4 regions of the Kineococcus anabasis genome follow, and region 2 is predicted to be linked to each of the others. Evidence: riboswitches for the same ligand, from Rfam matches in the RefSeq annotation. Region 2 holds a riboswitch; each other region holds the start of a gene.
What was found. Region 2 has a riboswitch for S-adenosylmethionine ahead of ACYQBY_RS10440 (aminotransferase class V-fold PLP-dependent enzyme). Riboswitches for the same ligand answer to the same signal wherever they lie in the genome.

Region 1 (4,866 bases), on a different contig from region 2:
TGCCCGTCGATGACGCCGCCGAGGACGGCCTTGGTCTCCAGGCCGGGGACCGGGCCGGCGGGCACGGAGCCCTTGACGAGGTCGAGGGCCAGGGCCTCGACGTCGGTGGCGGCCAGGGTCGGGAGGAGGTCGCCGAGGTCGCCGTAGGGGGCGGCCACCAGCAGGGAGGGACGCCCCTCGACGGCGGTGAGCGCGGCGTACGCCTCGCGCACCGCGGCGTGCACGGCGTCGGCGTCCGCGGTCAGGGTGTCCGAGACGAGCGCGGGCTCCTCGAGCTGCACCCAGGTGGCCCCGGCGGCGGCGAAGGCGCGCAGCACCTCCGCGTAGACGGGCACCAGGTCCGCCAGGCGTCCCAGCGGGGAGAAGCCCTCCGGGCTGCCCTCGGCGGGCTTGCTGAGCAGCAGGAACGTCACCGGCCCGACGAGCACCGGGCGGGTGAGGAAGCCGTCCTCCAGGGCCTCGGCGAACTCGCGCACCTTGCGGTCGTCGGCGAAGCGGAACGCGGTGTCCGGCCCGATCTCGGGGACGAGGTAGTGGTAGTTGGTGTCGAACCACTTGGTCATCTCCAGCGGCGCGTCCTCACCGCGGCCGCGGGCGATCGTGGAGTAGCCCACGAGGTCGACCGAGCCGTCGGCGCCGACGACGTCCGCGAAGCGCGGGGGCACGGCCCCCACGGTGACGGCCGCGTCGAGGACGTGGTCGTAGTGCGAGGCCGCCGACGGGATGGAGGCGTCGTGGGCGGCCAGGCCCAGGGTCTTGAGGCGGCGGCGGGTGCGGGCGCGCAGCGCGGCCGCGGCGGCCTCCGTCTCCTCCAGACCGGCGCGGCCGGCCCACAGGGCCTCCAGCGCCTTCTTCAGCTCGCGGCGCGGCCCGATCCGCGGGTAGCCGAGGATCGTGGTGGGCAGACGGGTGGCGTCGTGCGTCATGGTCATCCCCTCCCGTCCGGCCTGGCGCTCGCCAGGTCGGACGCGGTGTCCTGCTGCGCCGGGCGCAGCGTGTCGTGGTGAGGAGCCGTGACCCACGGCCCGCTGGCCAGGTCGGGAGCCGTCGGGGCCCCGCCGTCGAGGTGTACGCCCTCGAGCAGGTCAAGTGCGGCGTGGTGCTTGTTGAACGTGTACACGTGCAGGCCGGGCGCCCCCGCGTCGAGGACGCGCCGCACCAGCTCGACGCTGGCCCGGATCCCCTCGGCGTGGACGGCGGCGCGGCCCCCGGCGGCCGCCTGCTCCAGCCGCGCCAGCAGCGCGCGCGGCACGGGCACCCCCGTCAGCTGCTGCAGGCGCAGCAGCCGGGCGGGGTCGGTCATCGGGATGACGCCCGGCACCAGGGGGATGGTGACCCCGGCGGCGCGCGCCCGCTCCACGAGGCGGGTGTAGTCGTCCGCCTCGTAGAACACCTGGGTGATCGCGAAGTCGGCGCCCGCACGCTGCTTGGCGAGCAGCACGTCGACGTCGCAGGCGTCGGAGCCGGCCTGCCGGGCCGCGGGGAACGCCGCGACCGCCACGCTCAGCGGCTCCTCGTCGACCGGCGCCAGGACCCCGCGGCGGGCGCGGTGGCAGCGGTCGACGACCTGCAGCAGCTCGACGAGGTCGCAGGCGCGGGCGAGGCCGTCCGGGTGCGGGCACCAGTCCGGCTCCCCCGCCGGGGGGTCCCCGCGCACCGCGAGGAAGCTGCGCACGCCGACGTCGAGGTAGCGGGTGACGGTCTCGATGACCTCGGCGCGGGAGGCCCCCACGCACGTCAGGTGCGCCACCACGGGCACCGGGGTGGCGGAGAGGATGTGGGCCACGAGGTCGCGGCTGGTCTCGCGGGTGGAACCGGAGGCGCCGTAGGTCACGGAGAAGAAGTCCGCGCCCGCACCGGCCAGGACGTCGACCGTCTCCAGCACGGACTCCCGCGAGGCCGGCGTGCGCGGCGGGAAGAGCTCGAAGGACACCGTGGGGCGGGACCCAGGGGCCAGCAGGCGCGCGATGCTCACGTGAGGGCTCCCGGACAGGGCGCGGTGACGGTGGGGCGGGTACAGCGCATCTCAACTCCATCGCACCTGGCGGTAGCACCCTGCACCCGATGTCCGGGGGGTTGCTGCGGCGTCGACGAGCCAGGACTCTCGGCCGCTCTGGATGGTGCCCGCAGAGTAGCCGCCGCCGCGGAGGTCGTCCAAATCCGTCCCCCGCCCGGCGCAGCGCCGGGGGTTCTCCCCCGCGTTCCCGCCCGTCCACCGCCTAGCCTGGTGGGACGGCGAGGGTGCCGTCAGCACCGCGCGACACGCCACGCCGCAACTTTCCGGAAGCGGCGTGCGGCGGGGATCGCGTGGCTAGGGTGTGCCAGCCACAGAACCGCGACCGCGGCACCACGCGGCCGGCGAGCGGACGAGGAGGTCTGCATGAGTACGTACGGCAGCACGCCGGCGACCGGGGAACCGGACCCGCACGGCAGCAGGGCTGCGACCGGTGCCCTGCACGGGGACGCACCGGCAACCGGGGGCCGCACCCCCTACCAGAACGTTCAGGACAGCCCGGAGTTCGCCGCGCTGCGCAGCCGCTTCCGGCGTTTCGTCTTCCCCGCCGCGGCGTTCTTCCTCGTCTGGTACTTCACCTACGTGCTCCTGGCCGCCTACGCGCCGGGCTTCATGGGGACCAAGGTGCTGGGGAACATCACGATCGGCCTGCTGTTCGGGCTCGGGCAGTTCGTCACGACCTTCGCGATCACCACCGCCTACGTGCGCTGGGCCAACAAGGACTTCGACCCGCACGCGACGAGCCTGCGCGAGCGCATCGAGGGGCCGGACGCTCCCGGCCACCAGGCAGGAGGACACTGATGCTCACCGCCCTCGCGACGGCCGCCGCACCCACCACGGACATCGGCAACCCGGTCGTCAACATCGCCATCTTCGGCGTCTTCGTCGCGGTGACGATGGCCATCGTCATCAAGGCCAGCCGCAACAATCGCAGCGCCGCCGACTTCTACGCCGGCGGCCGCTCCTTCACCGGCGGCCAGAACGGCACCGCCATCGCCGGTGACTACCTCTCGGCCGCCAGCTTCCTCGGCATCGCCGGGGCCATCGCCATCTACGGCTACGACGGCTTCCTGTACTCCATCGGCTTCCTGGTGGCCTGGCTGGTCGCGCTCCTGCTCGTCGCGGAGCTGCTGCGCAACACGGGCCGCTTCACGATGGCGGACGTGCTGAGCTTCCGCCTGCAGGAGCGCCCGGTGCGCATGGCGGCGGCGTGCTCCACGCTCATCGTCTGCTTCTTCTACCTGCTGGCGCAGATGGCCGGCGCGGGCGGCCTCGTCGCCCTGCTGCTGGGCATCACCAGCACCGCCGGGCAGAACGTCGTCATCACCGTCGTCGGCGCGCTGATGATCGCCTACGTGCTCATCGGCGGCATGAAGGGCACCACCTGGGTCCAGATCATCAAGGCGATCCTGCTCGTCGTGGGCGCCGGCGTGATGACGATCTGGGTGCTCGCGCTGTACGGCTTCAACCTTTCCGAGCTGCTCGGTGCGGCCGTGGCCAAGGAGGGCAACGCCGGTGAGGCGCTGCTCGGGCCGGGCGCCCAGTACGGCGCGAGCGGCCTGACGAAGCTCAACTTCATCTCGCTGTCGATGGCCCTGGTGTTCGGCACCGCCGGCCTGCCGCACGTCCTCATGCGCTTCTACACGGTCCCCACCTCCCGCGAGGCCCGCAAGAGCGTCGTCTGGGCGATCTGGATCATCGGCTTCTTCTACCTGTTCACCCTGGTCCTGGGCTACGGCGCCGGCGCCCTGGTGGGCAAGACGACGATCCTCGCCGCGCCCGGCAAGGCGAACTCGGCGGCGCCGCTGCTGGCCTACCAGCTCGGCGGGGAGATCCTGCTCGGCATCATCGCGGCCGTCGCCTTCGCGACGATCCTCGCCGTGGTCGCCGGCCTGGCCATCACCGCCAGCGCCTCCTTCGCCCACGACATCTACGCCAGCGTCATCAAGCGCGGCCAGGTGAGCCCGGACGCGGAGGTGCGGGTGGCGCGGCTCAGCGTGGTCGTCATCGGCGCCATCTCGATCGTCGGCGGCATCTTCGCCAACGGCCAGAACATCGCCTTCCTCGTGGCGCTGGCCTTCGCGGTCGCCGCGAGCGCGAACCTGCCCACGATCATCTACTCGCTCTTCTGGCCGCGCTTCACCACCCGTGGCGCCCTGTGGAGCATCTACGGCGGTCTCATCAGCTGCATCGGGCTGATCATCTTCTCGCCGGTCGTCTCCGGCAAGGTGGACCCGCAGACCGGCGCGAGCCTGTCGATGATCCGCGACACGGGCATCGACTTCTCCTGGTTCCCGCTGGACAACCCCGGCATCATCAGCATCCCGCTGGGCTTCTTCCTCGGCTGGCTGGGCTCGGTCACCAGCAAGGAGCGCGGGGCGGAGGTGCGCGCCGCCGAGATGGAGGTGCGCTCCCTCACCGGTGCCGGCGCGGAGAAGGCCGTCTCCCACTGAGCACCACCCCCTGAGCACGACGGGGCCCCCGGCGGCACGAGCCGCCGGGGGCCCCGTCGCGTGGGCGGGTACCAGGAGCGGGGCCGGAGCAGGTGCGGACCGGCTCGGGACCGGGGCAGGACCGGCTCGGGACCGGCTCGGGACCGGCTCAGGACCGGGGGGCGGGGCGGCGCGCCCGCGCGGCGGCGTCGTACAGCTCCCGCTTGGCGACCGTGGTGCCCTCCGCCACCGCCGCGGCCGCGTCCTTCAGCCGCTCACCGGCGGCGACGAGGTCCAGCACCCGGGCCACGAGCACGTCCACGCCCACGTCCTCGGGCGCGGTGGGCGCCGGGCCGACCACCAGGCACACCTCCCCCCGCACCTCCCCCGCGGCGGCCCACGCGGCCAGCTCCCCCAGCG
Region 2 (4,866 bases):
CAGCAGGGCGGCGAGGTCGGCCGGCGGCAGCAGCGTGGGCGTGCCGCCTCCGACGAACACCGTCGAGGCCGGGCGCGCGGCGCTGCCGAGGACCTTCCCGGCGAGCTCCACCTCCAGCGCGGCGGTCGCGGCGTAGGAGGCCTGGGAGGCACCGCCCCCGAGCTCGGTCGCGGTGTAGGTGTTGAAGTCGCAGTAGCCGCAGCGCACCGCGCAGAACGGCACGTGCAGGTACACCCCGAAGGTGCGGGCCGGCGCCCCCTCCAGGGCGGCGGGGGGCAGCGAGCCGTCCTCGGGGGCGGGGTCGCCGTCGGGCAGGGTGCTGGGCACGTGCTCCAGTGTCACCCGTGGCGGGCACCGCCGGTGCCACCCGTGGCGAACACCGGCGGTGCCACCGCACCTGTCACCCACACGGCCGGGGGCGGGGCGCGGGAGGCGGTTGGAGTGGCCGGGAGACGGTGGGAGGTCCACCCTGTGATCACCCCGGGCGCCCGCCCGCGGAGGTGGACCGTCGCGGCCGTGTCGGCGGGCGCGACCGCAGGAGGAGGCACCATGGCACGCTCCGGTTCGTCGGGCTCAGATCCCCGGAACCTCGCCCGCAGCGCCGGGAACCAGGCCACGGCGACCGCCCGCAGGCACGAGGGCACGATCCGCAAGGTCGGCCGGTTCGGCGTGGCGGCGGAGGGCGTGGTCTACCTGCTCGTGGCGTGGCTGGCCCTGCAGATCGCCCTGGGCTCGGGTGGGGCCAGCGCGGACTCCTCGGGCGCGCTGGGCACCGTCGCCCGCTCCCCGTTCGGCCCGTTCCTGCTGGTCGTGCTCGCCGTCGGCTTCATCGCCCTGTTCGCGTGGCAGGCCCTGGAGGCGGCCTTCGGCTCGGACACGAAGCACCGGGTGAAGGCGGCCGCGAAGGGGTTGCTGGCGCTGCTCCTGGCGATCTCGTGCATCCGCCTGCTCACCGGTGCCGGCGCGAGCACCGGCCAGCAGCAGCAGACGCTGACCCAGCGCATCCTCGACGCCCCCGGCGGGGCCGTCCTCGTCGTGCTGATCGGCGTGGCGATCGTGGCCATCGGCGTCCGCACCGTGCAGCGCGGGCTGCAGCACCGCTTCGAGGAGAAGATCTCCGGTTCCCTCAGCCCCGGCCTGCGCAAGCTCGGCACCGCCGGCTGGGTGGCCCGCGGGGTGGCCTTCGCCGTGATCGGCGTACTCGTCGCGTACGCCGCGACCGGTGACACCGCCAAGTCCCGCGGCCTCGACGCGGCGTTCCGGGAGATCGCCGCGCAGCCGTTCGGGCAGATCCTGCTGGTGCTGGTGGCCCTGGGCATCGCCGCCTACGGCGCTTTCCAGATCCTCACGTCCCAGCGGCGCACCAAGGCCTGAGCGCCACGACGCACGAGGCCCGCGCCCCGGTGGGGGGCGCGGGCCTCGTGCGTGTGCGTCAGCCGCGGGTGCCCAGCGCCTGCGTGAGGTCCTCCAGCAGGTCCTCCACGTCCTCCAGGCCCACCGACATCCGCACGACGCCGTCGCTGAGCCCGATGGCCGCCCGGCCCTCCTCGCCCAGCCTGCGGTGGGTGGTGGTGGCCGGGTGGGTGATGAGCGTCTTGGCGTCGCCCAGGTTGTTGGAGATGTCCACCACGCGCAGCGCGTCGAGCACCTCGAAGGCGCGCTCCTTGGCGCGCCCCTCGGGGGCGTCCAGCTCGAAGGTGAGGATGGTGCCGCCGTTGGACATCTGCCGCTTCGCCAGGTCGAACTGCGGGTGCGACTCCAGCATCGGGTAGCGCACCCACCGCACCTGCGGCTGCTCCTGCAGCCAGCGGCCGATGCGCAGCGCCGAGGCGGCGGAGTGCCGCACCCGCAGCCCCAGCGTCTCCAGGCCCTTGGTCAGCGTCCACGCGTTGAACGCCCCCAGGCCCGGGCCGGTGTGCCGCATGAGCTCGCGCACGGGCCCGTCGATGTAGTCGGCGCGCCCGAGGACCGCCCCGCCCAGCACCCGGCCCTGCCCGTCGATGTGCTTGGTGGCGGAGTACACCACCACGTCGGCCCCCAGCGGGATCGACTGCTGCGCGACGGGGCTGACGAAGGCGTTGTCCACGACGACCTGCGCCCCGGCGGCGTGGGCCATCGTGGAGACCGCCTCGATGTCCACGAGGGTCTGCATGGGGTTGGCGGGCGTCTCGAAGAACACCGCCTGCGCCGGCCTCGACAGCGCCCGCTCCCACTGGTCGAGGTCCTCGCCGTCGACGAACTCGGTCTCCACCCCCCAGCGGGGCAGGATCTCGTCGCAGATGACGTAGCAGGAACCGAACAGGCTGCGGGCCGCGACGAGGCGGTCCCCCGAGGCGAGCAGCGCCGCCAGGGCGTTGAACACCGCCGCCATGCCGCTGGCCGTGCCGAAGCACGCCTCGGCGCCCTCGATCTGCCGCAGCCGCTCCTCGAACACCGACACCGTCGGGTTGCCGTAGCGGGAGTAGATGAAGTGGTCGTCCTCGCCCTTGAACGCCGCCTCCGCCGTGGCCGCCGAGGGGTACACGAAACCGGAGGTCAGGTACAGCGCCTCGGCGGTCTCCTCGAACTCCGAGCGGGCCAGGCCGCCGCGCACGCCGATGGTGTCGGGGCGCAGGTGCGGGGTGCCGCCCCGCATGCCCTCCGGGCCGCGGCTCACGACTGCCGCCAGGGCAGCCCGGCCGCGCGCCACCCGGCGCCGCCGCGGTGGCCGTGCTCGTCGAGGGCGCCCTCGAAACCGTCGAGGACGTTGAAGGCCTTCGGCGCGCCGGCGGCGGCGAGGGCCTCGGCGGCGGCGACGGAGCGCACCCCCGAGCGGCACAGCAGCACCACGGGGGCACCGGCCTCGGGGCGCACCCCGGCGGCGGCGAGGTCCGCGACGAACGTGCCGGCGGGGTCGGGCAGGTTCCCGCGCCACGACACGAACACCGCCTGCCCACCCAGCGCGGAGACGTCGGGCACGCCGACGAACTGCCACTCCGGCTCCGAGCGCACGTCCACCAGGACGGCGTCGGGGTCGGAGCGCAGCAGCTCGAAGGCCGCCTCCGGGGTGAGGTCACCGGCGTAGCTCAACTGCTCGTCCTCCATCTCGTCCCGGGTGGAGCACCCGCACCCGCGCACGGCGGGGGGTTGCTGCGGCGTCGTGGAGCCGGGTCTCTCGGCCGCTCTGGATGGGCTGGGCGCGCTCGGCGCGTCCTGGCGAAGTCTCGCACGGCGGCACCTGCGCCCGCGCCGCTGCCGCGCACCCGCCTCCCGGGTGCCGCCTTGACAGCGGCGGCCGGTGCCGTGGCAGTCTTCGGGCAGGTCATGAGCGCCAGCGCGAAGCCCCGGCTCGCTGGCCGGCAACCCTCCCTCCGCGGCGGGGTGCCCCGGGTGACGACCCGGCCGGTGCCGTGGTGGCACCGGCAAGCGCGGACCGGTCCCCTCCCGGTCCGGTGACCGGAGAGGCTCCACCGTGCCCGTCCTCACCCCTGCCCGTCCCACCGTCGCCGGCGACGTCGCGCCGCTGCTGCCCGTCGTCGGCGCGGACGTGCGCGTGCCGCTGGTCACCGGCGGCACCGCCCGCTACGCGAACCTCGACAACGCCGCGAGCACCCCCGCCCTGACCGCGGTCGCCGAGTGCGTGGCCGCGGTGCTGCCCACCTACGCCAGCGTGCACCGCGGCGCGGGGTGGCTCTCGCAGCTCACCACCTCCCTGCACGAGCGCTCCCGGCGCACGGTCGCGCGGTTCTGCGGCGCGCGGGCGGAGGACCTCGTGGTGTTCACCCGCAGCACCACCGACGCGGTGGACCTGCTCTCCCGCTGCGTGCCGCAGGACGCGGCGGTGCTGGTCTGCGACCTGGAGCACCACGCGAACCTGCTGCCGTGGCGGCGGCGCGGGGCCACGGTGCTGCCGTGCGCGCAGACGCTGGACGCCACGGTGGAGGCGCTGCTGGCGGAGCTGGCCCGGCGCCCCTACGCGCTGCTCGCGGTGACCGGCGCCTCCAACGTCACCGGGCAGGTGCTGCCGCTGGAGCGGATCGTGCCCGCCGCGCACGCCGCCGGGACGCGGGTGCTCGTCGACGGGGCGCAACTGGTGCCGCACCGGGGGCTGGACCTGGCGGCGTCGGGCGTGGACTGGGTGGTGTTCTCCGGGCACAAGCTGTACGCGCCGTTCGGGGCGGGGGCGCTGGTGGGCCGCCGCGACTGGCTGGACGCCGCGGAGCCGTACCTGGCCGGGGGCGGCGCGACCCTCGAGGTCGGCCCGGAGGCGGAGGAGGTGCGCTGGGCCACCGGGGCGCAGCGGCACGAGGCGGGCTCCCCCAACGTGCTGGGCGCCGCGGCCCTGGCGCGGGCCTGCGAGGTGCTCGCCGCCCTGCCCGCCGGGGCGCTGCGTGCGCACGAGGACGCGCTGCGCGGGCGGCTCGTGCGGGGCCTGGTCGCCGTGCCCGGGGTGCGGATCGCGGAGCTGCCCGCCGCGGCGGCCGACGCGGTGGGCGTGGTGACCTTCACGGTGCGGGGGTTCCCCGCGGGGCTGGTGGCGGCGTACCTGTCGGCCGAGCACGGCATCGGGGTGCGCGACGGGCGCTTCTGCGCGCACCCCCTGGCCGCGCGCCTCGGCCTGGTGGACGGCGGCGTGCGGGTCAGCACGGGCGCCGGTTCCTCCTCGCGGGACGTCGACCGGCTGCTGGGGGCCCTGCGGCGGCTGGTGGCGCAGGGGCCGTCGTGGCGCTACGCGCCGGTGGCGGGTCGGTGGGCCCCCGTGGGGGACCCCCGGCCCGCGCCCGGCGGGTCCGCCGGCGGCTGCGGGGCGGACCCGCCCTCCTGAGGTCCCGGTGCCGGGAGGCGGCTCAGAACCGGGGGTCGTGGACCGCCTCGAAGATGCCGGGG
Region 3 (4,866 bases), on a different contig from region 2:
CGCCCTTGACCAGCTCGGGGTCCAGCGCGGAGGTCGCCTCGTCGAAGAGCATGACCTCCGGTTCCATCGCCAGCGCCCGGGCGATCGCGACGCGCTGCTGCTGGCCGCCCGAGAGCCTGGAGGGCCGCACGCCGGCCTTCTCGGCCAGCCCCACCTCCTCCAGGTGGCGCCGCGCCCGCTGCTCCGCCTCCTCGCGCGAGAACCCGCGCAGGGTCCGCAGGGCCATGGCGACGTTGTCCAGCACGCTGCGGTGCGGGAAGAGGTTGAAGTGCTGGAACACCATGCCGACGCGCTGGCGCAGGCGGTCGACGGGCACGGCCGCCGCGTCCTCCCCGCCCAGCAGCACCGTGCCGGCGCTGGGCTCCACCAGCCGGTTCACCGTGCGCAGCAGCGTCGACTTCCCCGACCCCGACGGGCCGATGACGCTGACCGCGGTGCCCCGCGGGACGGTCAGGTCGATCCCGCGCAGCACGTGGTTGCGGCCGAACCGCGCCTGGACCCCGCGCAGCTCCACGCTCGTCGCCGACGGTGCCACCACGGCCCCCGCCGGCGCGCCCACCGCGTCCGCTCCGCTCACCTCAGCCACCCCCCGCCCGCAGACCGGCCTGCGGTGGCGCGGGCAGCGGGGTGGAGCCGGCCGCGGGGGCGCCGGGGTCCGCGGTCCCGGCGTCGGCGCCACCGCCGGTGCGCATCCGCCGGTCCACCACGTTCACCACGTGGGTGAGGGGCACCGTGAGGACCAGGTAGAGCAGGCCCGCCAGCAGCAGCGGGGACTGGTTGCCGGTGTTGGAGCTGTAGTCCTGGCCGATGCGGAACAGGTCCCGCTGGCTGGCGAGCAGCCCGAGGAAGTACACGAGGCTGGAGTCCTTGATGAGGGCGATGAACTGGTTGACGAGCGCGGGCAGCACCCGGCGCACGCCCTGCGGCACCACCACGAGGCGCATGGCCTGCGCGTGGGAGAAGCCCAGGGCGCGGCTGGCCTCCATCTGCCCCGCCTCCACGCTCTGGATGCCGGAGCGGAAGATCTCCCCGATGTAGGCCGAGGCGATGAGCGAGAGCGCGAGGATCCCCAGCGGGAACGGGTTGGGCGGGAAGAACCGCACGTAGAGCGGGGACAGGCCCAGCCCGATGAGCAGGATGGTCACCACCGCGGGTAGGCCGCGGAAGACGTCCGTGTAGATCCGCGCCGGCCAGCGCAGCCAGCGCCGCGAGGAGAGCCCGAGCAGGGCCAGCACCATGCCGAGCAGGGTGCCCAGCACGCCGGAGGCCAGCGCCAGCACCAGCGTGTTGTACAGGCCGGTGCCGATCAGCTCCGGCAGGGCCTCGCGCATCGCCCCCGTGTCGAGGAAGGTGCTGCGCAGCGTCAGCAGGACGTCCACGGCGGTCCTCCGCGGCCGGCCGTCAGGAGGCCGACGGGGACGCGGAGGGCGCCGCGGTGTTCACCGCGACCGAGCCGCTGCCGGGCCGGAACTCCGCGGGGATCTCGCGGCCGGGGTAGAAGCGCTGCTCCAGCTCGTACCAGGTGCCGTCGGCGACGACCTCGTCCAGCGCCCCGTTCAGGGCCTCCAGCAGGGCGGTGTTGCCCTTGGCGACGGCGAAGGCCGTGGGCTGGTCGGTGATCTCCTTGGCGGCGAACAGGATCCCGCCACCGGAGTCCACGGCGATCTTCTCGCCGATCTCGGCCGGGGAGACCCACGCGTCGGCGGTTCCGGCCTTGAGCTGGTTGGCGGCGGTGTTGTAGTCCGGCACGCGCACCGGGTCGAGGTCGTTCTTCGTCGCGTAGTCGTCCTGCACGGTGCCCTGGACGACGACGACGCGCCTGCCCGCCAGCTGGCCGAAGTCCGTGATCGTCGAGCCGGCCGGGACGTCGAGGCCCTGGTAGCCGAAGTCGTAGCCGTGGGTGAAGGCCACCGTCTGCTTGCGCTTCTCCGTGATCGTGATCGAGGAGCTCCCGACGTCGAACTGCTTGTTGGCCACCTGCGAGAGCAGCGCGGAGAAGTCGGTGCCGACGAACTCGACCTCCAGGTCGAGCTTCGCGGCGACGGCGCGCAGCAGCTCGTTGTCGAAGCCGGTGAACACCCCGTTCTCCAGGTAGACGTTCGGCGGGGCGTCGGTGAGGGTGCCGGCGCGGATGACGCCGGGGGTGAGGAGGCCGTAGGGGTTCTCGGCGGGCGGGGCGGCGGGCTCGCCGCCGCACGCGGCCGTCAGGGCGATCGCGGTGGACGAGGCGGCTGCGAGCAGCAGTCGGGTGGCGGCGCGTCGGGTCAGCACGGGTGGTTCTCCTGGAGTGGTGGTGGATCACCCGGCCTCCGGGGTGCGGAGGTGCCGGGAGGGGTGGTGCGGCGGGAGGCGGCGCGCGTGCGGGGACCACCCCGGGGCGGGGTCCCGTCGTGCGCTCTGCGCGGGAGGTGCCGTGGCGGCGGAGGTCAGCGGGCGGGGAACGGCCGGCACGGCCGGCATCGCGCTCCGCAGGTGCGGCAGAGGTCGATGTGGTAGCGGTGCGCGAAGTCGTCGGCCGGAGGCGCGGCGGGCGCGGTCGGGTGCACGGACTCCTCCATCGGCCCTGGCATGAGCACCTGCCCGCGGGGTGGTCCCGCGGGTGGTTGCTGTGGCGTCGTCGAGCCAGGTCTCTCGGCCACTCTGGATGGGTTCCAGAACACTGTACAGCCGCCCGCCGGGCACCGGGTCCGCGCGACCCCGCCGGGCGCCCGTCACGCCGCGGGCCCCTCCAGCCGGGCCAGGTCGTCGGCGCAGCGGCCCTCCAGCTCGGCGAACTCCGCCAGGGTCTGCTCCAGGTCGGCGCGGCGCTGCTCCAGCTCGGCGCGACGGCGCCGGATCTCCCCCAGGAGGTAGCGCAGCTGCCCGGCCTCGCCGGGCTCGGCGTCGTACATGTCGAGGATGGTGCGGATCTCCTCCAGGGAGAACCCGAGGCGCCTGCCGCGCAGGACGAGGGCGAGGCGGACGCGGTCGCGGGCGGAGAAGAGGCGCTGCTGCCCGCGCCGCTCGGGGGCGACGAGGCCGCGGTCCTCGTACCAGCGGATGGTGCGCAGGGTGACGCCGAGGTCCTGCGCGACGCGCGTGATGGACCAGGGTTCCTCGTCCACGGCGATCCCTCCCCCACCGGTCTTGCGGCGGCGCCGCACCCGTGCTTACGTTGACGTAAGCGGCAGCGTAGCCGCTGCGGGGCCCGGCAGCAGCCGGGCCTGCCGGGAGGAGGCGTTCCGTGACGGCAGCACCCACCACCCGCGCGGGCGGCGCCACGCTGCGCGAGCTGACCGCCGAGCTCCGCGCCCGCCTCGCCGAGGTCCGCCGCGGCGGCTCCGAGGCGGCCCGCGCCCGGCACACCGCCCGCGGCAAGCTCCTCGTGCGCGAGCGCGTCGACCGCCTGCTCGACCCCGGCTCCCCGTTCCTGGAGCTCTCCCCCCTCGCGGCCACCGGCATGTACGGCGACGAGGTCCCCGCGGCCGGCATCGTCACCGGCATCGGCCGCGTCGCCGGCCGCGAGTGCGTCGTCGTGGCCAACGACGCCACCGTCAAGGGCGGCACCTACTACCCCGTGACCGTGCGCAAGCACCTGCGGGCGCAGGAGGTCGCCGCCGCGAACTCCCTGCCCTGCCTGTACCTCGTGGACTCCGGCGGCGCCTACCTGCCCCTGCAGGACGAGGTGTTCCCCGACCGCGACCACTTCGGGCGCATCTTCGCCAACCAGGCCCGGATGTCCGCCGCGGGAATCCCCCAGCTCGCCGCCGTCCTCGGCTCCTGCACCGCCGGCGGGGCCTACGTGCCGGCCATGTCCGACGAGTCCGTCATCGTGCGCGGGCAGGGCACGGTGTTCCTCGGCGGCCCGCCCCTGGTCCGGGCCGCCACCGGGGAGACGGTGAGCGCGGAGGAGCTCGGCGGCGGGGACGTGCACGCCCGCGTCTCCGGTGTCGTCGACCACCTCGCCGCCGACGACGCCGACGCTCTGGACGTCCTGCGCTCCGCCGTGGCCGCGCTCGGGCCCGCGCCCGCGCCGCACGAGCCGCCGGAGGCGCCGGAGGAACCCCTGCTGGACCCGGAGGAGCTGTACGACGTGGTCCCCGCGGACCTGCGCACCCCCTACGACGTGCGCGAGGTGATCCGGCGCCTCGTCGACCGCTCCGAGCTGACGGAGTTCAAGGCCCTGTACGGCGAGACCCTGGTCTGCGGGTTCGCGCGGATCTGGGGCCACCGGGTGGGCGTCGTCGCGAACAACGGGGTGCTGTTCTCCGAGTCCGCCCTCAAGGGCGCCCACTTCGTGCAGCTGTGCAACTCCCGCGGCGTCCCGATCCTGTTCCTGCAGAACATCTCCGGGTTCATGGTGGGCAGGGAGTACGAGAACCGCGGCATCGCCAAGGACGGGGCGAAGCTCGTGACGGCGGTGGCGTGCTCGGTGGTGCCGAAGTTCACCGTCGTCCTCGGCGGCTCGTTCGGCGCCGGCAACTACGGCATGTGCGGGCGCGCGTTCGACCCGCGGTTCCTGTGGATGTGGCCCGGTGCCCGGATCTCCGTGATGGGCGGGGAGCAGGCCGCCTCCGTCCTGGCGACGGTGCGCCGGGAGGGCGTCGAGGCCCGCGGGGGCACGTGGGCCGCGCAGGACGAGGAGGAGTTCCGGCGGTCCGTGCGCGAGCAGTACGAGACGCAGGGCTCGCCGTACCACTCCACCGCCCGGCTGTGGGACGACGGGATCCTCGACCCCCTCGACACCCGCCGCGCCCTCGGCATGGGCCTGGCCCTCGCCGCGCGCGGACCCACCGCCCCCTCCCCGTGGGGGACCCCCTCCTACGGAACGTTCCGGATGTGAGCGCCATGACCGCGCACGCGACCCACCGCCCCTTCCGCAGCCTG
Region 4 (4,866 bases), on a different contig from region 2:
GGGCGCATGCTGCCCGTGACAGTTCGATCGGGCCAGTTCTCTGACTGGCCGGAGACTCAGCCTCCTCTAGGCTCGGGTCGTCGTCGAGCCGCTGGCCATCGCCACCCTGTAGTCCTGCATGGGGTGTCCCGGTATCCGCGACGGAAAGCGCCGGAAGATTTGGGAGCCGCATGGTCACCTCTGAGCTGACGACGTCAGGCACCGATCTGCGCCTCGACCACCAAGGTCCCGGCGGCCGGATCGTGCTCCAGCCGCGCATGTTCGACTCACGTCGACTGCGACCACGACTGATGCGACTACCGGCTGGCCCCTATCTCGTCGCAGGGGATGTGGCGGTCTTCCTCGCCTCCCTCGCTGCGCTCCGAGAACTCCACCCCATCCAGTTTGTAGCGCTCAGTGTTCTCATCGTCACGTTTGCAGTATGTGGTTTGTACCGTTCCCGATTGTCACTGTCGCTCCTCGATGACTTTCCGTACATCCTGGGTGGCGGAATCGTCACCTTGGCCACGGAGTTGGCGCTCAGCGTCGTCGCCCCGGGCATGCGGCCCCTCCACGAGGTCATCGGCCACGTCGGTCTCCTCGTCGTCGGCATCCTGATGATCCGCGCCCTCGCGTACCACACGGTCCGCCGGGCCCGCTGTCAGGGCAAGGTGCGGCACGCGGCCCTCGTGCTCGGTGCGGGCCAGGTGGGCATGCGCCTCACCCGCACTCTGCGGGAACACCGGTACTACGGCATCGATCCCGTGGGTTTCGTGGACTCGCGCCCCCGGGTCGATGATCCCTCCGAGCTCCCCGCGCCCCTGCTCGGCCGTCACGATGAGCTCGCCGAGCTCATCGAGGACTTCGACATCCGCGTCGTGATCGTCGCGTTCGGCAACCTGCGCGAGTCCGACCTCGTCGACATCCTGCGCACGTGTGACCGCCTCGACTGCGAGATCTTCATCGTGCCGCGCCTGTTCGAGGTGCACTCCGTGACCCGCGACGTGGACCAGGTGTGGGGCATCCCGCTGCTGCGCGTCCGCCGGGCCGCGTTCCGCACGTTCTCGTGGAAGATCAAGCGCCTCGTCGACATCGTCCTGTCGGCAGCTGCACTTCTCGCCCTGTCCCCGGTCATGGCGGCGGTCGCTGTCGCCGTCCGGTGGGAGGGCGGACCGGGCATCATCTTCCGCCAGCAACGCGTCGGCCTGGACGGCAAGCCCTTCGACGTCATGAAGTTTCGCTCTCTGAAGCCGGTCGACGACTCCGAGTCACAGACCAACTGGAACATCAAGCACGACGACCGTCTCGGGCCGGTCGGGAAGTTCATCCGCAAGTCGTCCCTGGACGAGCTGCCCCAGCTGGTCAACATCCTCCGGGGCGACATGAGCCTCGTGGGCCCGCGGCCGGAGCGCCCGCACTTCGTCGACCAGTTCACCCGCAGCGTGCCCCGGTACATGGCGCGCCACCGGGTCCCCGCCGGTCTGACCGGCTGGGCCGCCGTGCACGGACTGCGGGGGGACACCTCCATCGAGGACCGCGCCCGCTTCGACAACTACTACATCGAGAACTGGTCGCTCTGGGGTGACGTCAAGATCATGATTCGGACCGTGAGTCAGGTCGTCGGCGCCCGGGGCGGCTGACCTCCGCCTGCACGAGGGCCCTCCCGCCGTCAGGTGGGAGGGCCTTCGTGCGTCCGGCCGGGCTCACACGAGCCGCGGCTCCCCGTCCGGGACGACCTCGCCGGCCGGTGTCCCACCCCGCACGACCGGCAGGCCCGCCGCCCGCCACGCCCCGAGGCCGCCCGCGACGTCGGTGGCCCGGTGGACGCCGAGGTCCTGCAGGCACGCCGCGGCGAGGCTGGAGGTGTACCCCTCCTGGCACAGCACGACCACGTGCAGGTCGTGGTCGGCCTGCGGGATGCACGCTCCCGAGGTCGGGTCCAGCCGCCACTCCAGCACGTTGCGCTCCAGGACCAGGGACCCGGGCACCTCGCCCTCGGCCAGGCGCTGGGCCATCGGCCGGATGTCCACGAGGACGGCGCCGCCGGCGTGTGCGGCGTGCGCCTCGGCGGGGGTGAGGCGCCGCAGCCGCGCCCTGGCCCCGGCGAGGACGTCGGCGATGCCGCGCACGGGCCGGCGGAGCGGCACGGCCGCGCTCACGCCTCCACCTCGGGCTCGGCGGTGGTGACGGTGCGCACGCGCTCCAGGCGCCCGTCCACGACGGCGTAGAAGGACATGCGCTCCAGTCTGGGGGCGTAGGCGTGGATGCTCACCGCGGGCTCGTCGTGGTCGTTGCGCACGTCGTGCACGACGTCCGGCTCGACGGTGCGCAGCGCCCCGCCGGGCACGGCCCGCAGCGCGGTGGAGGTGAGGGCGCCGCCCGTGTCCGGCCGGACCTCGGTGAGGGTGCCCTCCACGACGGTGAACGCGGCGGCGGACCCGCCGTGGTCGTGCAGGTCGGTGCCCTGGGTGCGGGTCCAGGTCAGGAGCCAGACGTCGATGCCGGCGGGGGCGTCGAGGCGGGTCCAGTACCGCTCGTGGGTGTCGAAGCGCACGGCGGGACGCCACAGCGCGGGGCGGGCGGCGATCCCGCGCACGAGGGCGGCGAGGACGTCGGTCGCGCTGCCGCGGCGGGCGGCGGGGATCGTCGCCGGCGGGCCGGCAGGGGTGGTCGCCGGGTGGCCGGCGGGGGTGGTCGCGGGCAGGCCGGTGGGCAGGGTGGGGCGGGTCACGGGGTCCTCCGGGAGCCGCGGGCGCGACGGCGCGCGGCGGGGTGGTCGGCTGCTGGGCTCGGGTCAGGACCGAGCGGGACAGCCGGCGCTGGAGGTGCGCATCAGGTCGACGTGGCGGCGGACCCGCAGCAGCGGGCCGGCGGGCGTGGCCGGGGGAGGGGTCACCGTGGGCTCCTGTCGCCGGGAGGACCCGGGGCCCGGGTCCGCGCTTGCCCCGGGGGTCGCCCGGGGCCCGGTCATCACCCGGGGCACCCCGCCGCGGAGGAGGGTTGCCGGCCAGCGAGCCGGGGCTTGGCGCTGGCGCTCATGACCTGCCCGCAGCTTAGGAGGCGGACGACGTGTGCTGTCAACCGCCGCGGCGCGCGCCGCCGGCTCAGGAGCGCAGCGCGAGGGCCGCCACGGCCCAGCCGGCGACGGCCACCACGCCGGCGCCCATCTCGATGGCCATGCTCACCCCGGCCGCCTTCAGGGCCTGCACCGTCGAGCGCCAGGCCTGCGCCCCGCCGCCGCGCAGGCGGGCGGACTCGGCCAGGTAGATCCCGAGGACGAACCCGAGGGGGAGCCCCACGACCGGTACGGCGAAGAACCCGACCACCCCGAGGAGGGCGCCGGCGGCGAGGGTGCGGTTGGGGATGCCGAGCTGCTGCAGGCGGCGGCCGGGCAGGAGGTACTTGCCGATCTGCCCGAGGCTGATGACGACGACCACCCCCAGCAGGACCCACCAGGCGACACCGCCGGTGAACCACGCCCAGACGGCCGCGGCGCCCACGACGAGCACCGCACCGGGCAGCACGGGCAGGACGGTCCCGGCGAGGCCCACGGCCATCGCCAGGGCGACGAGCAGGAGCCCGGCGTCACCCACGGGTCAGGGGGTGCTGCCGGGCTCCGGTCGGGGCTGCGGTCAAGGTCAGCGCTCGTCGTCGGGAGCGACGTGCGGGGTGGTGGTGAGGCGGCCGGTCTCGTCCTGGATCTCGGCGGCGACGCCCTGGAGCGCCTGGCGGTGCTCGCGCCCGTGGTGGGCGCAGAAGAGCAGCTCTCCGCCGGACCCGAGCAGGACACGCACGTAGGCCTGAGCACCGCAGCGGTCGCAGCGGTCGGCGACGGTCAGCGGGTCGTTGGCAAGAGCTGTGGTCACGGGGCTCCTTCCGGAGGGCTGGTCAGCGCGGGGGCCCGTGGCCGGACACCCGCCGGAGGCAGCAGCTGCTGTCCCCTACTGTGCTGCAACATCCAACCACCCCCGCTGGTTCCCGCACGGGAGAGTCGCCCGTTCGCCAGGAGCGATCAGCCTCCCGGCGCGTGTCGGGCCGGTCGCCTAACCTGACCGGGTGAGCTCAGACCCGTCCCCCGCCGCACCCGGCTCCCGGGGCCGCCGCCCCGCGAAGGAGCCGGAGGGCTACACCGCGGCGCACCTGCTCGTCCTGGAGGGGCTGGAGGCCGTCCGCAAGCGCCCCGGCATGTACATCGGCTCCACCGACTCCCGCGGCCTCATGCACTGCGTGTGGGAGATCATCGACAACTCCGTGGACGAGGCCCTCGGTGGGCACTGCTCGAGGATCGTGGTGGTGCTGCACGCGGACACCTCCGTGGAGGTGCGCGACGACGGCCGCGGCATCCCCGTCGACGTGGAGCCCCGCACGGGCCTGTCGGGCGTGGAGGTCGTCTTCACCCACCTGCACGCGGGCGGGAAGTTCGGGGGCGGGTCGTACTCGGCCTCCGGGGGCCTGCACGGCGTCGGCGCCAGCGTCGTCAACGCGCTCTCGGCACGCCTGGACGTCGAGGTGGACCGCGGCGGGAAGACCCACGCGACGAGCTTCCGCCGCGGCGTGCCCGGCCGCTTCGCCGGCGAGGGCCCCGAGGCCCCGTTCGAGCGGACGACCGGCCTGGAGGTCGTCGGGCGCGCCAAGCGGGGGGTCACCGGCACGCGGGTCCGGTACTGGGCCGACAAGCAGATCTTCCTCAAGGAGGCGGAGTTCTCCTACTCCGACCTGATCGCCCGCGCCCGCCAGACCTCCTTCCTCGTGCCGGGCCTGACCATCGTGATCCGCGACGAGCGGGGCCTGCCGGGCACGCCCGCCGAGCACGGCCCGCACGAGGAGACGTTCCGCCACGACGGCGGCATCGGGGAGTTCGCCGACTTCCTGGCCCCCGACGCGCCC

Region 1: it holds a riboswitch for S-adenosylmethionine, as region 2 does, so the genes downstream of both, ACYQBY_RS04410 (methylenetetrahydrofolate reductase) here and ACYQBY_RS10440 (aminotransferase class V-fold PLP-dependent enzyme) in region 2, are expected to answer to the same signal.
Region 3: it holds a riboswitch for S-adenosylmethionine, as region 2 does, so the genes downstream of both, ACYQBY_RS14835 (ABC transporter substrate-binding protein) here and ACYQBY_RS10440 (aminotransferase class V-fold PLP-dependent enzyme) in region 2, are expected to answer to the same signal.
Region 4: it holds a riboswitch for S-adenosylmethionine, as region 2 does, so the genes downstream of both, ACYQBY_RS03575 (cysteine dioxygenase) here and ACYQBY_RS10440 (aminotransferase class V-fold PLP-dependent enzyme) in region 2, are expected to answer to the same signal.

The regions. Positions count from the first base shown of each region.
Region 1 covers NZ_BAAIHU010000002.1:187,272-192,137, reverse strand. Annotated here, with positions in the region: gene metE (5-methyltetrahydropteroyltriglutamate--homocysteine S-methyltransferase) at 1-926, opposite strand, end outside; gene ACYQBY_RS04410 (methylenetetrahydrofolate reductase) at 929-1,975, opposite strand; SAM riboswitch class I at 2,030-2,124, opposite strand; gene ACYQBY_RS04405 (DUF485 domain-containing protein) at 2,453-2,815, shown strand; gene ACYQBY_RS04400 (solute symporter family protein) at 2,815-4,467, shown strand; gene rsmI (16S rRNA (cytidine(1402)-2'-O)-methyltransferase) at 4,616-4,866, opposite strand, start outside.
Region 2 covers NZ_BAAIHU010000006.1:351,540-356,405, forward strand. Annotated here, with positions in the region: gene hemW (radical SAM family heme chaperone HemW) at 1-327, opposite strand, end outside; gene ACYQBY_RS10425 (DUF1206 domain-containing protein) at 550-1,374, shown strand; gene ACYQBY_RS10430 (O-succinylhomoserine sulfhydrylase) at 1,433-2,635, opposite strand; gene ACYQBY_RS10435 (rhodanese-like domain-containing protein) at 2,653-3,069, opposite strand; SAM riboswitch class IV at 3,300-3,414, shown strand; gene ACYQBY_RS10440 (aminotransferase class V-fold PLP-dependent enzyme) at 3,452-4,804, shown strand; gene ACYQBY_RS10445 (hypothetical protein) at 4,827-4,866, opposite strand, start outside.
Region 3 covers NZ_BAAIHU010000009.1:60,304-65,169, forward strand. Annotated here, with positions in the region: gene ACYQBY_RS14825 (amino acid ABC transporter ATP-binding protein) at 1-538, opposite strand, end outside; gene ACYQBY_RS14830 (amino acid ABC transporter permease) at 579-1,379, opposite strand; gene ACYQBY_RS14835 (ABC transporter substrate-binding protein) at 1,402-2,271, opposite strand; SAM riboswitch class I at 2,552-2,651, opposite strand; gene ACYQBY_RS14840 (MerR family transcriptional regulator) at 2,712-3,104, opposite strand; gene ACYQBY_RS14845 (carboxyl transferase domain-containing protein) at 3,224-4,822, shown strand; gene ACYQBY_RS14850 (acetyl/propionyl/methylcrotonyl-CoA carboxylase subunit alpha) at 4,828-4,866, shown strand, end outside.
Region 4 covers NZ_BAAIHU010000001.1:774,030-778,895, reverse strand. Annotated here, with positions in the region: gene ACYQBY_RS03590 (glycosyltransferase family 2 protein) at 1-19, shown strand, start outside; gene ACYQBY_RS03585 (sugar transferase) at 258-1,619, shown strand; gene ACYQBY_RS03580 (rhodanese-like domain-containing protein) at 1,683-2,138, opposite strand; gene ACYQBY_RS03575 (cysteine dioxygenase) at 2,135-2,710, opposite strand; SAM riboswitch class IV at 2,911-3,022, opposite strand; gene ACYQBY_RS03570 (DUF456 domain-containing protein) at 3,084-3,572, opposite strand; gene ACYQBY_RS03565 (DUF7455 domain-containing protein) at 3,618-3,845, opposite strand; gene ACYQBY_RS03560 (DNA gyrase/topoisomerase IV subunit B) at 4,036-4,866, shown strand, end outside.